3 linked regions of the Lacibacter sp. H407 genome follow. The protein of the gene in region 3 interacts with the protein of the main gene of each other region in a pairwise test. Links are inferred from orthologs where the notes say so. Each region holds a gene or a part of one and is shown on either strand. Other genes may lie near its edges. The genes, in order: WG989_RS04775, dnaE and WG989_RS05305.

Region 1 (3,115 bases), 130 kb from region 3 along the record:
AACGGTGTTGGTAGTATTCGGTTTGAAGTTTTGGTTCCGCATTACATCCGATGCTCCGAAGGGTGCGTTAGAAGTTGAAATTGTAGGAAAGCAATTTGGATGGATGATGCGTTACCCCGGAAAAGATAAATCGTTCGGTAAAACATATTTCAAAGTGATCAGTGATGAGAATAGCAATCCTTTCGGACAGATCTGGGAAGACAATGCTGATCTGAAACTGAAAGCTGACCCTACCAACTTTGATGATGTGGTAACCACACAAACCATGTACATCGTAAAAGACCGTCCGGTGAAATTGATCATAGGTAGCCGTGATGTAATTCATGATGTTGGGTTGAACCATTTCCGTTTAAAGATGGATGCAGTGCCTGGTATTCCAACCACACTTTGGTTTACACCGAAGTACACCACCAAAGAAATGAAAGAGCGTACGGGCAATCCGAATTTTGCGTTTGAAATTTCCTGCGATCAGATGTGCGGCAACGGCCATTACTCAATGAAAGGAATTATTGAAGTAGTTACACAGGAAGAATTTGATGTGTGGATGGCAAAGCAAAAGCCAAACTATTATGCGGCATTTCCTGATAAAGATCCATCGGCTGTAAAACCGGCTGCTGATTCAACTGCTGCAGTGCCTGCACCTGCAACTCCGGTTGTAGCCATGAATAAATAATTGTATAGTCAACAGAATTGAATAAAAAAGAGATTATGAGTAACGAGACATCACACGTACACACTTCAGTAGTAAGCGTTCCGCATGAAACGCATGACGAGGTGCATCATGGTCACCACCATGAAACGTTTTTGACGAAGTATGTTTTCAGCCAGGATCACAAAACAATTGCAAAACAGTTTTTGATCACTGGTATGTTCTGGGCATTGCTGGGAGGTTTGTTCTCTGTTATCTTCCGTTTGCAACTGGGTTATCCGGATGCACGCTTTCCATGGATGGAAACATTGTTAGGCGAGTGGGCAAAAGGCGGACAACTGCAGGCAGAAGCTTATTATGCATTGGTAACCATGCACGGTACCGTGTTGGTGTTCTTTGTATTAACAGCAGGCTTGAGTGGTACGTTCTCTAATTTCTTAATTCCTTTACAGGTGGGTGCACGTGATATGGCGTCACCATTTTTGAATATGCTTTCTTACTGGTTCTTCTTTACTGCCAGTATCATCATGTTGTCTTCTTTGTTTGTACAAACAGGGCCGTTCAGTGGTGGTTGGACAGCTTACCCTCCGTTGAGTGCATTGGGTGAAGCATCACCTGGGTCTAAAGTGGGGATGGATCTATGGCTTGTATCAATGGCATTATTCGTAGTATCATCATTACTTGGTGGTTTGAACTATATCGCAACCGTATTGAACATGCGTACAAAAGGTATGAGCATGACAAGGTTGCCACTCACTATCTGGGCATTCTTCTTTACAGCAGTATTGGGTGTATTATCATTCCCGGTGTTGTTCTCAGGGTTTATCTTATTGATCTTTGACCGTCACTTTGGAACAAGTTTCTACTTAAGTGATATCTATATAAACGGACAGGCTTTACCGAACGAAGGTGGTAGTGCAATTCTCTATCAACATTTGTTCTGGTTCTTAGGTCACCCTGAAGTGTACATCATTCTGTTACCGGCGATGGGCATGGCTTCAGAAATTTTATCGGTGAACAGCCGTAAACCAATCTTTGGTTATATGGCAATGATCGGATCATTATTTGCGATCACGATTCTGGCCTTCCTGGTATGGGCGCATCATATGTTTGTTACGGGATTGAATCCGTTCCTCGGAGCATTCTTCGTGTTACTTACTTTGTTGATCGCTGTACCAAGTGCTATCAAAGTATTTAACTGGTTAACTACAATCTGGAAAGGAAACATCCGCTTTACACCTGCTATGTTGTTTGCATTGGGTTTTGTGAGTTTGTTTATCTCCGGTGGTTTAACGGGTATCTTCCTTGGTAATTCTGCATTGGATATTCATCTGCACGATACATATTTCGTAATTGCTCACTTCCATATCGTAATGGGTGTGGCAAGTATGTTCGGAATGTTTGCAGGTATCTATCATTGGTATCCGAAAATGTATGGCCGTTATCTCAACAACACACTCGGCTATATTCACTTCTGGGTTACAATGATCGGTGCATACCTCATTTTCTGGCCAATGCACTACCAGGGTTTAGCGGGTGTGCCACGCCGTTATTACAAATTTGATATTTGGGAATCGTTCAAACATTATGATACGCTCAATAAGTTTATCAGTATTGTAGCCATCATTGTATTCCTTGTGCAGATCCTGTTTATCATCAACTTCTTCTACAGTATCTGGAAAGGAAGAAAAGTAACCACACAAAATCCATGGGGCGCCAATACATTGGAGTGGACCACACCGATCAACCCCGGCCATGGTAACTGGGCTGGTGAAATTCCTGAAGTACATCGTTGGGCGTACGATTACGGAAAAGATGGACAAGAATTCATTCCGCAAACCACACCGGTTGGCGCTGATGAAAGCAAACATTAATTGAACAGACACCAGGTGTCATTAGGATAAAAAACAAATTGAGCAGTCAACCGGAAGATAAGAAACCAGTGAAGTTTGGGGTGATGGGCAAAATTGAGGACTATAAACAGCTCATCAAGTTTACGCTCAGTTTTACAGTGGTGTTCAGCAGTGTGATCGCTTACATGTTGGCGCCAAATGTAGTGGAGTATGATTTTGGAAGTATTCTGCTGTTGTTCCTTGGAGGTTTACTGGTAACAGGAAGCGCCAATGCGATCAACCAGATTACAGAAAAAGATACAGATGCAGTGATGAAGCGCACGGGCAATCGTCCTGTGGCAAGTGGAAGAATGAGTGTGCAGGAAGCAACAGCATTTGCATTCATTGCTGCGATCGTTGGCTCTTTGATCTTGGGATTATATTTTAGTTGGTATGCTGCAGGTTTAGCGCTGCTGAGTTTATTTATTTACAGCTTTGTATATACGCCGTTAAAAAAGGTAAACTCGATTGCTGTACTTGTAGGTGCAATACCAGGAGCCCTTCCCTGTTTGATCGGATGGGCCGCAGCATACAATGAGGATGAGTTTTCATGGACGGGTGGCTGGATATTGTT
Region 2 (4,376 bases), 1.9 Mb from region 3 along the record:
TTTTTACCCTCGCCATCTTTTTCCATACCGCAATTGTTGCAGGCATTTTTTTCATCGCCATGTCCTACACTCCAATCAACCAACTTGCCCATGCAGTAATGCATTTGTAAGGTAGCTCCGGTTGAAGTACTGATGTAGATAAACGATAATATGGCTACTACTAGCTTTTTCATTTTGACTGTGTAACAAAAGTATAACTATTTTATCGACACATTTACTGATTTAAGTTAGTGTCGTATCCTTTTGCTTCGTAATTTCAACAGCCTTTTCGACTGTTTATTCCAGATTGTGAAGTAAAAGTAAGCCGGCATTTGGGGCCGGCTGTTACTAAATATTGAGTGAGATGTATATAATTTTCAGTTAAGCGCCGATCACCGTAACGCCCATTTCCGGGCGGTCGAGTAAAAACGCCGCCATTTCATCATTCATTTCAAAGCCTCTCTCCACCGTGTACATACCTATCTTCCAATTGTCTTTCGGTTCGTATAAGTTGAATTTTAAATTACTCTTGCCCGGATTCTTCTTTACATTCTTCTCCATGAAGCTTACCATTTCTTCGGTGAGAAAACGTGGTTCAATATCAACAATGAGTTGTTTGGTCATTGTGCGTTTCACCGTTTCCAGCAACAGCACCTGGTTGATCTTGAATTCAAAATCATCGTCTTTATTCCATCGTGTTTTAAATACACCGGTGATGAATACCACGGCGCCGGGTGTAAAGTGATCTTTGAATTTTACAAAGTCCTCACCAAACAATGCAAACTCAGTGTTGCCTGTATAATCTTCGATCATACAAATACCAAACTGCTTGCCTGTTTTTGTTACACGTTGATTGTGTGAAGTTACCAAACCAGCCAAACGAAATGTTTGAAATGGATTGGCATGCAGCAGAATGGCTTCTTTAAATTCATTGAAATCAGCCAACGGTGTGATCTTGAAGTATTGCATTTCAAATTTGAAATGATCCAATGGATGTCCGCTGATGAAGATGCCGGTAATTTCTTTTTCGTGATCGAGTTTTTCTGTAAGTGTCCACTCTTCACAATTGACAATTTTTGGAGTTGGAATTTCCATCATCATACTTTCGCCAAACAAAGTATTGGTATTGCTCTGCACATTTGCCTGGAAGCGGTTACCGAAGTTGATGATACGTTCCAGTGTATTTACCGTGTCGCCCGGCATTACATGAAAATATTGTGCACGATGATATTCGGTAAAGCAATCGAATGCACCACCATATACCAAACTCTCCAACGATTTTTTATTAACGGTGCGTTGGTTGACACGTTTGATGAAATCAAAAATATTCTTATACGGTCCTTTCTTTGCACGTTCTTCAATAATACTATCGATGGCTGCTTCGCCCACACCTTTCAGTCCTCCCAAACCAAAACGAATTTCACCGGCTTTGTTCACTGCAAATCCTGTTTGTGATTCGTTGATATCAGGCCCCAATACTTTTATGCCCATTCGTTTACACTCTTCCATAAAGAAGGTGATCTTTTCAATAGCACCGGCGTTGTTCAACACGGCACTCATGTATTCACCGGGATAATGTGCTTTTAAATAAGCTGTTTGATACGCTACAAATGCATAACAGGTAGAGTGTGATTTATTAAAGGCGTATTGAGCGAACGCTTCCCAATCGGTCCATATTTTTTCGAGTTTATCAGATGGATGTCCTTTTGCAGAAGCACCATCAATAAACTGCTTTTTCATTTTGTCCAGTACAGCCTTTTGCTTTTTACCCATTGCTTTACGCAATACGTCGGCATCACCTTTACTAAAACCACCCAGCTTTTGTGCCAGCAACATTACCTGTTCTTGATAAACTGTAATACCATACGTTTCATCAAGGTATTCTTCCATTTCAGGAAGATCGTAACTGATCGCTTCTTTACCATGCTTCCGGTCAATAAAGTTGGGAATGTAAGCAATAGGGCCGGGACGATACAAAGCGTTCATCGCAATTAAATCACCAAACTGATCCGGCTTTAATTCACGCAAATATTTTTGCATACCCACACTTTCAAACTGGAACGTACCAATGGTAGAGCCGTGTTGATAGAGTTCAAATGTTTTTTTATCATCCAACGGTATCGTATCAATATCAATTTCAACGCCGTGGTTTTGTTTGATGAGCTGCAATGCATTCTTGAGGATGCTGAGTGTTTTTAAACCGAGAAAGTCCATCTTGATTACACCGGCATCTTCAATTACACTTCCTTCAATTTGCGTTAACCATAATTCCGATTCCTTTGATGTACAAACAGGAATGAGGTCTGTTAAATCTCTTGGTGCAATAATGATACCTGCCGCATGGATACCTGTGTTACGAACTGAACCTTCTAAGATTTCTGCTTCATGTAAAATTTTTGCAGACAGATCATCACCATTGTAAATCTGACGTATCTTTTTTACTAACTCTAATTCATCAGGACCAAAGGCTTCTTTCTCGGCTAAACTTTTTTCACCAGTGAACGGAGCATGCAATACACGTTTCAACGAAACACCCGGACGCTCAGGAACCAGCTTCGATAAAGCACGGCTTTCCGCCAATGGCAGATCCATTACACGGGCCACATCGGCAATACTACTTTTTGCCGCCATGGTACCGTAAGTAATAATTTGTGCTACCTGTGCTTTGCCATATTTATCAACTACATAATCAATTACTTTTTGTCTTCCTTCATCATCAAAGTCCGTATCGATATCCGGCATTGATTTACGATCGGGATTTAAGAAACGCTCAAACAGCAAATTGTATTTAATGGGATCGATATTGGTGATACCAATGCAATAGGCCACCACACTTCCTGCAGCAGATCCACGACCGGGCCCGACAAACACGCCCATATCACGACCTGCCTTAATGAAATCACTTACAATTAAGAAGTAACCGGCAAAGCCCATGGTTCGGATAGTAAATAATTCAAAGTCGATACGTTCACGGGTTGTTTCTTCAATTTCATGGTAGCGCTCTTTCGCACCGATGTATGTGAGGTGTTTTAAGAATTCCCATTGATTCATGTTTGCATCTTCATGCACCTGAAATTCTTTTGGAATCGGAAATGCAGGAAGCAGAATATCTTTCTTCAAGTTTAGCACATCGATCTTATCAACAATTTCATTGGTGTTATGGATGGCATCGGGAATATCTTCAAACAGTTTTTTCATTTCCCCCGTGTTCTTGAAATAGAACTGATCGTTGGGAAATGCAAAGCGTTTGTTTTTAATACTTACATCATCATCCGAAAATTCACGTAGGGCAGGTGTCGATTGTTTTTCGCCCGTGTTGATGCACAATAAAATATCGTGGGCATTAAAATCTGTTTGATCAACATAATGTGAATCATTGCTGGCAATCACACGTACATCATATTTCTTTGCAAACTTCAGCAGCACAGCATTCACTTTATCCTGCTCGGCCATTCCATGCCGCTGAATTTCTACATAATAATCTTTTTGAAAAATATTGAGCCACCATTTGAATTCATTCTCCGCCTCTTCTTCACCTTTGGTTAAGATCATTTGCGGCACCATGGCACCAAGGCAGCAAGTAGTGGCTATTAATCCTTCGTGATATTTATTGATGAGCTCTTTATCAATACGTGGGTACTTGCTGTACATGCCTTCAATAAAACCGAGTGATGTAAGCTTAACAAGGTTCTTATACCCAAGTTCATTTTTTGCCAGAAGCACCTGATGAAAACGACGATCCTTTTGTTCTTTGCTGAACGTTTTGATATGCCGGTTCTCTGTTAAATAAAATTCGCATCCAACAACAGGTTTCACTTTCAGCGATCCATCTGCATTGGTGTTTTTATATGCTTCGGCAACAAATTGAAAGGCACCAAACATATTGCCGTGATCGGTGATGGCCAATGCGGGCATTTCATCTGCAATTGCTTTTTTGTACAATGCCTGAATGGACGCCGCTCCATCGAGTAACGAATATTGCGTGTGAACGTGTAAGTGGGAAAATTTGGTCATAGTGAAGCGTCAAATTTCGGTTTCTGCTTTTAATTAACAGGTAGAAAGTAATCCACAATTGCAATTCATCGTTCTTGATTAAAACGATGAAAGACAAGAATATGGCACGAATGAGAAAAAATATGAATGAAAATTTGTCAGTCGCTTATCAGAAACTATCTTTAAGGCATAGACGATTTGGCTTGTTTTTTGATAAAAAGAGCCAATAAAGTTACTTTTACGAAGTTGAAAGCTTCAATACCATGAAACATTTGCTTACATACCTGACTGTTCTATGTGTATTCAGCAGCTGCAGTGCGGTAAAGAATGCGTTTCAACCCAGGCAAACGCAATCAACAACAACCAATTCAGAAACCGCTGAGGTAAAGCCTGAATACAAACGG
Region 3 (3,008 bases):
TTAAAATGAAAACGGCTGCTGTTAAACGGTCTTGTTTTCGCAGGACCAAGCCATTGTTTATAATCCACACCTTCCGGCGGTGCTGAATCAGGAACAACCGGTCCGGGTTTCATCCACCCTTGATAGCACCAAACTTTCGCTGTTCGTATATTCCCCAACTGCCCGCTATGTACAAAAGCAACGGCATCTTTAAAATGTTGCTGACTGCGTTGCCATTGTCCGGCCTGTACAATTTTATTATAACGTTTTTGTGCAGCTACCATTCTGTTACACTCAATAATAGAATTACCAACCGGCTTTTCGACATACACATCTTTACCTGCTTCACATGCGTGGATCATCATGAGTGCATGCCAGTGATCGGGTGTGCCAATGATGACCGCATCAATATCTTTCTGCTCAAGCAGCTTCCGGTAATCGCCATATCTTTTTATGTTGGAAGTAGCTATATTTTTTTTGCTCAGCTCGTCCAGCCGTTTATCGATAACAGATTTGTCAACATCACAAACAGCCACCAGATTTACACCCGGAATTTTTAATGCTGCCATTACATTACTCCAGCCCATTCCTTTAATGCCAATAGCACCAATGTTTACCTGATCGGAAGGGGAAACACGACTTTTGAAAATCGAAAATGCATTGGATTCAAACGCAGGGATCAGTAAACCTCCTGCAGCCAGCAAGGCAGATTGTTCAAGAAACTTTCGGCGGGCATTCATCGTTAAAAAGTTTTAGTAAAGAAAGATAAGTATTTAACCGTTTAACAGCTGTAAGTTATTGCCGAAAAAAGAGTTCCACAGAATAAATACGTACAGAAACAATTCATCTTCTTTACTTTGTAGTTATGCAGATCAAAAGTAAACTTCCCAATGTTGGTACGACCATTTTCACCGTGATGAGTGCGTTGGCAACCGAACATAAAGCAGTGAACCTCGGGCAAGGATTCCCCGATTTTCCGATGAGTGAAGAACTGACAGGGAAAGTTGCTGAAGCAATGAAGAATGGGCATAATCAATATGCACCCATGCCGGGATTGATTGGTTTGCGTGAAAGCATCGCCGAGAAAGTAGAATTTCTTTATCAAACAAAAGTGAACCCTGATACAGAGATCACGATTACACCCGGCGGTACGTATGCGATTTATTCGTCGTTGACTGCGATTCTGCAACCGGGCGATGAAGTGATCTTGTTTGAACCGGCTTACGACAGTTATATCCCCAACATTGAGATCAATGGAGCAAAAGCAGTTCCGCTTCCATTAACGTATCCTGATTATAAAATTGATTGGGAGTTGGTGCGTGCATCCATCACCGCAAAAACAAAAGCGATTCTCATTAACTCACCGCATAATCCAACAGGAAGTGTGTTGGATAAAAATGATATAGCTGAATTAAAATCGATTGTTGCCGGTACAAATATTTTTATTGTGAGTGATGAAGTGTATGAACATTTGATCTATGATCAATTGCCACACGAAAGCATGTTGAAGTATCCGGAGTTATTTGAACGCAGCTTTGTGAATTTTTCGTTTGGCAAAACCTATCATTGCACAGGTTGGAAGCTGGGTTATTGTATTGCTCCTGCTGCTTTTACAAAAGAGTTCAGGAAAGTGCATCAATTCAACTGTTTCAGTTGCTTTACACCAGCACAGGTTGCGTTGGCTGACTATTTAAAAAATAAGGATGCTTATTTATCGCTGCCACGTTTTATGCAACAGAAGCGTGATTATTTTATAGAGTTGATGAAACAGACAAAATTTGATTTGCTTCCTACGAGTGGCAGTTATTTTGTTTGTGCAAGCTATGGCCGCATCAGTGATGAAGCAGATAAAGATCTGGCAATACGTTTAACAAAAGAAGCGGGTGTTGCTACCATTCCGCTCTCTGCTTTTTATCATAACCAGAAAGATGATAAGGTGGTGCGTTTTTGTTTCAGCAAACAAAACAGAACTTTGCAACAGGCGGTTGAACGATTGATGAAGATTTGATCAGCGGGTGAGCCACCCAGCCCAAGCTCACCGGCAGGGTACAATTATTTTCGCTTACTCTTCTTATACTTACCATGCACCACTTCTTCCATGGTTTTATTGTATACTTTACTTTCGGCCCATGAAATGATATCGAGGTAGGCAAAGGAGCGTGTTTGAAAACGGTTGTTCTCCAGGTGTTTGATGTCTGACAACAATTTTTCCAATGCCTTTTTGATCTTATCAGGTGATTGCGTAAAACTTGTTTTCAAAAATTTAAAAACCGCTTCTTCCACAGTCGTTAAATTTTTCATCTTTTCCATAAAACGGTGAACCGATTTACTCAACGAATCAAGTATTTCATAGTTCCCCAATTCATAATGACTCAGCAGATGCATTAAACGGGCATAACATTGAAGATCGATACGAATGTCCATCGGGCCGTTAATAATGCGATGCAGATAGTCAATTGCTTTTTCATAATTCCCGTTTCCAAAATACAACGATGCAATTTTATAGTTGAATACAAGTATCCTGTGCTGATCTACAAACAACGCATATTCATGCAACTTCTCTTCGATGATCGGTACTAATTTCAAACCTTCTTTAAATGTTCCCTTCATCAAATGTCCGTTCACTTTTGAACTGTTGATATAAATGGAAGTATGTGTGCGGAAGTTATCGTGTTGCTGTGCTTCGGGTGTTTTTTCATACGCTTCAAATTCACGTACGGTTTTTTCAAACTTATCAAAGTTGCGCAAATCAAAATGTGCATTTAACAATGCCTGCATGCCTTTGATATAATGACCCGTTTCAATGCTTTTTAAATGCGGCTCTTCTTTATACAGATCAACCCACTTTTGTGCATAACGATAGTACATTAAAAAATCCTGGCGAATGAACGCATACCAGCAATAGCTTTGATAGAGATAGAGTTTTTCATAAAACCCGTTTACGAGTGTAAGATCTTTTGGTAAATAACTTTTGAAAAAATCTTTAATGTCTTTTTCATCTTCTTCATTACGTGCATGTCCGTTGATCA

Evidence for each region.
Region 1: the proteins of WG989_RS05305 (region 3) and WG989_RS04775 interact in binary tests that used the Escherichia coli proteins (3 or more experiments, as listed by UniProt). The link is inferred for Lacibacter sp. H407 from one-to-one orthologs.
Region 2: the proteins of WG989_RS05305 (region 3) and dnaE interact in binary tests that used the Escherichia coli proteins (3 or more experiments, as listed by UniProt). The link is inferred for Lacibacter sp. H407 from one-to-one orthologs.

Annotation. Positions count from the first base shown.
Region 1 is NZ_JBBKTU010000001.1:1,100,469-1,103,583, reverse strand. What follows is about bases 161-3,115. They hold WG989_RS04775 (cytochrome c oxidase subunit I), read left to right. Parts: upstream 161-708; coding sequence 709-2,523; downstream 2,524-3,115. Other genes in these bases: cyoE (heme o synthase), read left to right, coding at 2,562-3,115; WG989_RS04780 (cytochrome c oxidase subunit II), read left to right, coding at 161-673. Outside these bases: more of WG989_RS04780, read left to right, coding at 1-160. UniProt on the Escherichia coli protein: Cytochrome bo(3) ubiquinol oxidase is the terminal enzyme in the aerobic respiratory chain of E.coli that predominates when cells are grown at high aeration.
Region 2 is NZ_JBBKTU010000001.1:3,145,930-3,150,305, forward strand. Bases 161-4,376 are described here. They hold dnaE (DNA polymerase III subunit alpha), read right to left. Parts: upstream 3,994-4,376; coding sequence 361-3,993; downstream 161-360. Other genes in these bases: WG989_RS13660 (HYC_CC_PP family protein), read right to left, coding at 161-173; WG989_RS13670 (C40 family peptidase), read left to right, coding at 4,236-4,376. In the rest of the region: more of WG989_RS13660, read right to left, coding at 1-160. UniProt on the Escherichia coli protein: DNA polymerase III is a complex, multichain enzyme responsible for most of the replicative synthesis in bacteria. This DNA polymerase also exhibits 3' to 5' exonuclease activity. The alpha chain is the DNA polymerase catalytic subunit.
Region 3 is NZ_JBBKTU010000001.1:1,232,013-1,235,020, reverse strand. Bases 68-2,915 are described here. They hold WG989_RS05305 (methionine aminotransferase), read left to right. Parts: upstream 68-844; coding sequence 845-1,987; downstream 1,988-2,915. Other genes in these bases: WG989_RS05300 (BRO1 domain-containing protein), read right to left, coding at 2,032-2,915; WG989_RS05310 (Gfo/Idh/MocA family protein), read right to left, coding at 68-719. In the rest of the region: more of WG989_RS05310, read right to left, coding at 1-67; more of WG989_RS05300, read right to left, coding at 2,916-3,008. UniProt on the Escherichia coli protein: Shows aminotransferase activity with methionine and histidine as substrates, and to a lesser extent also with phenylalanine.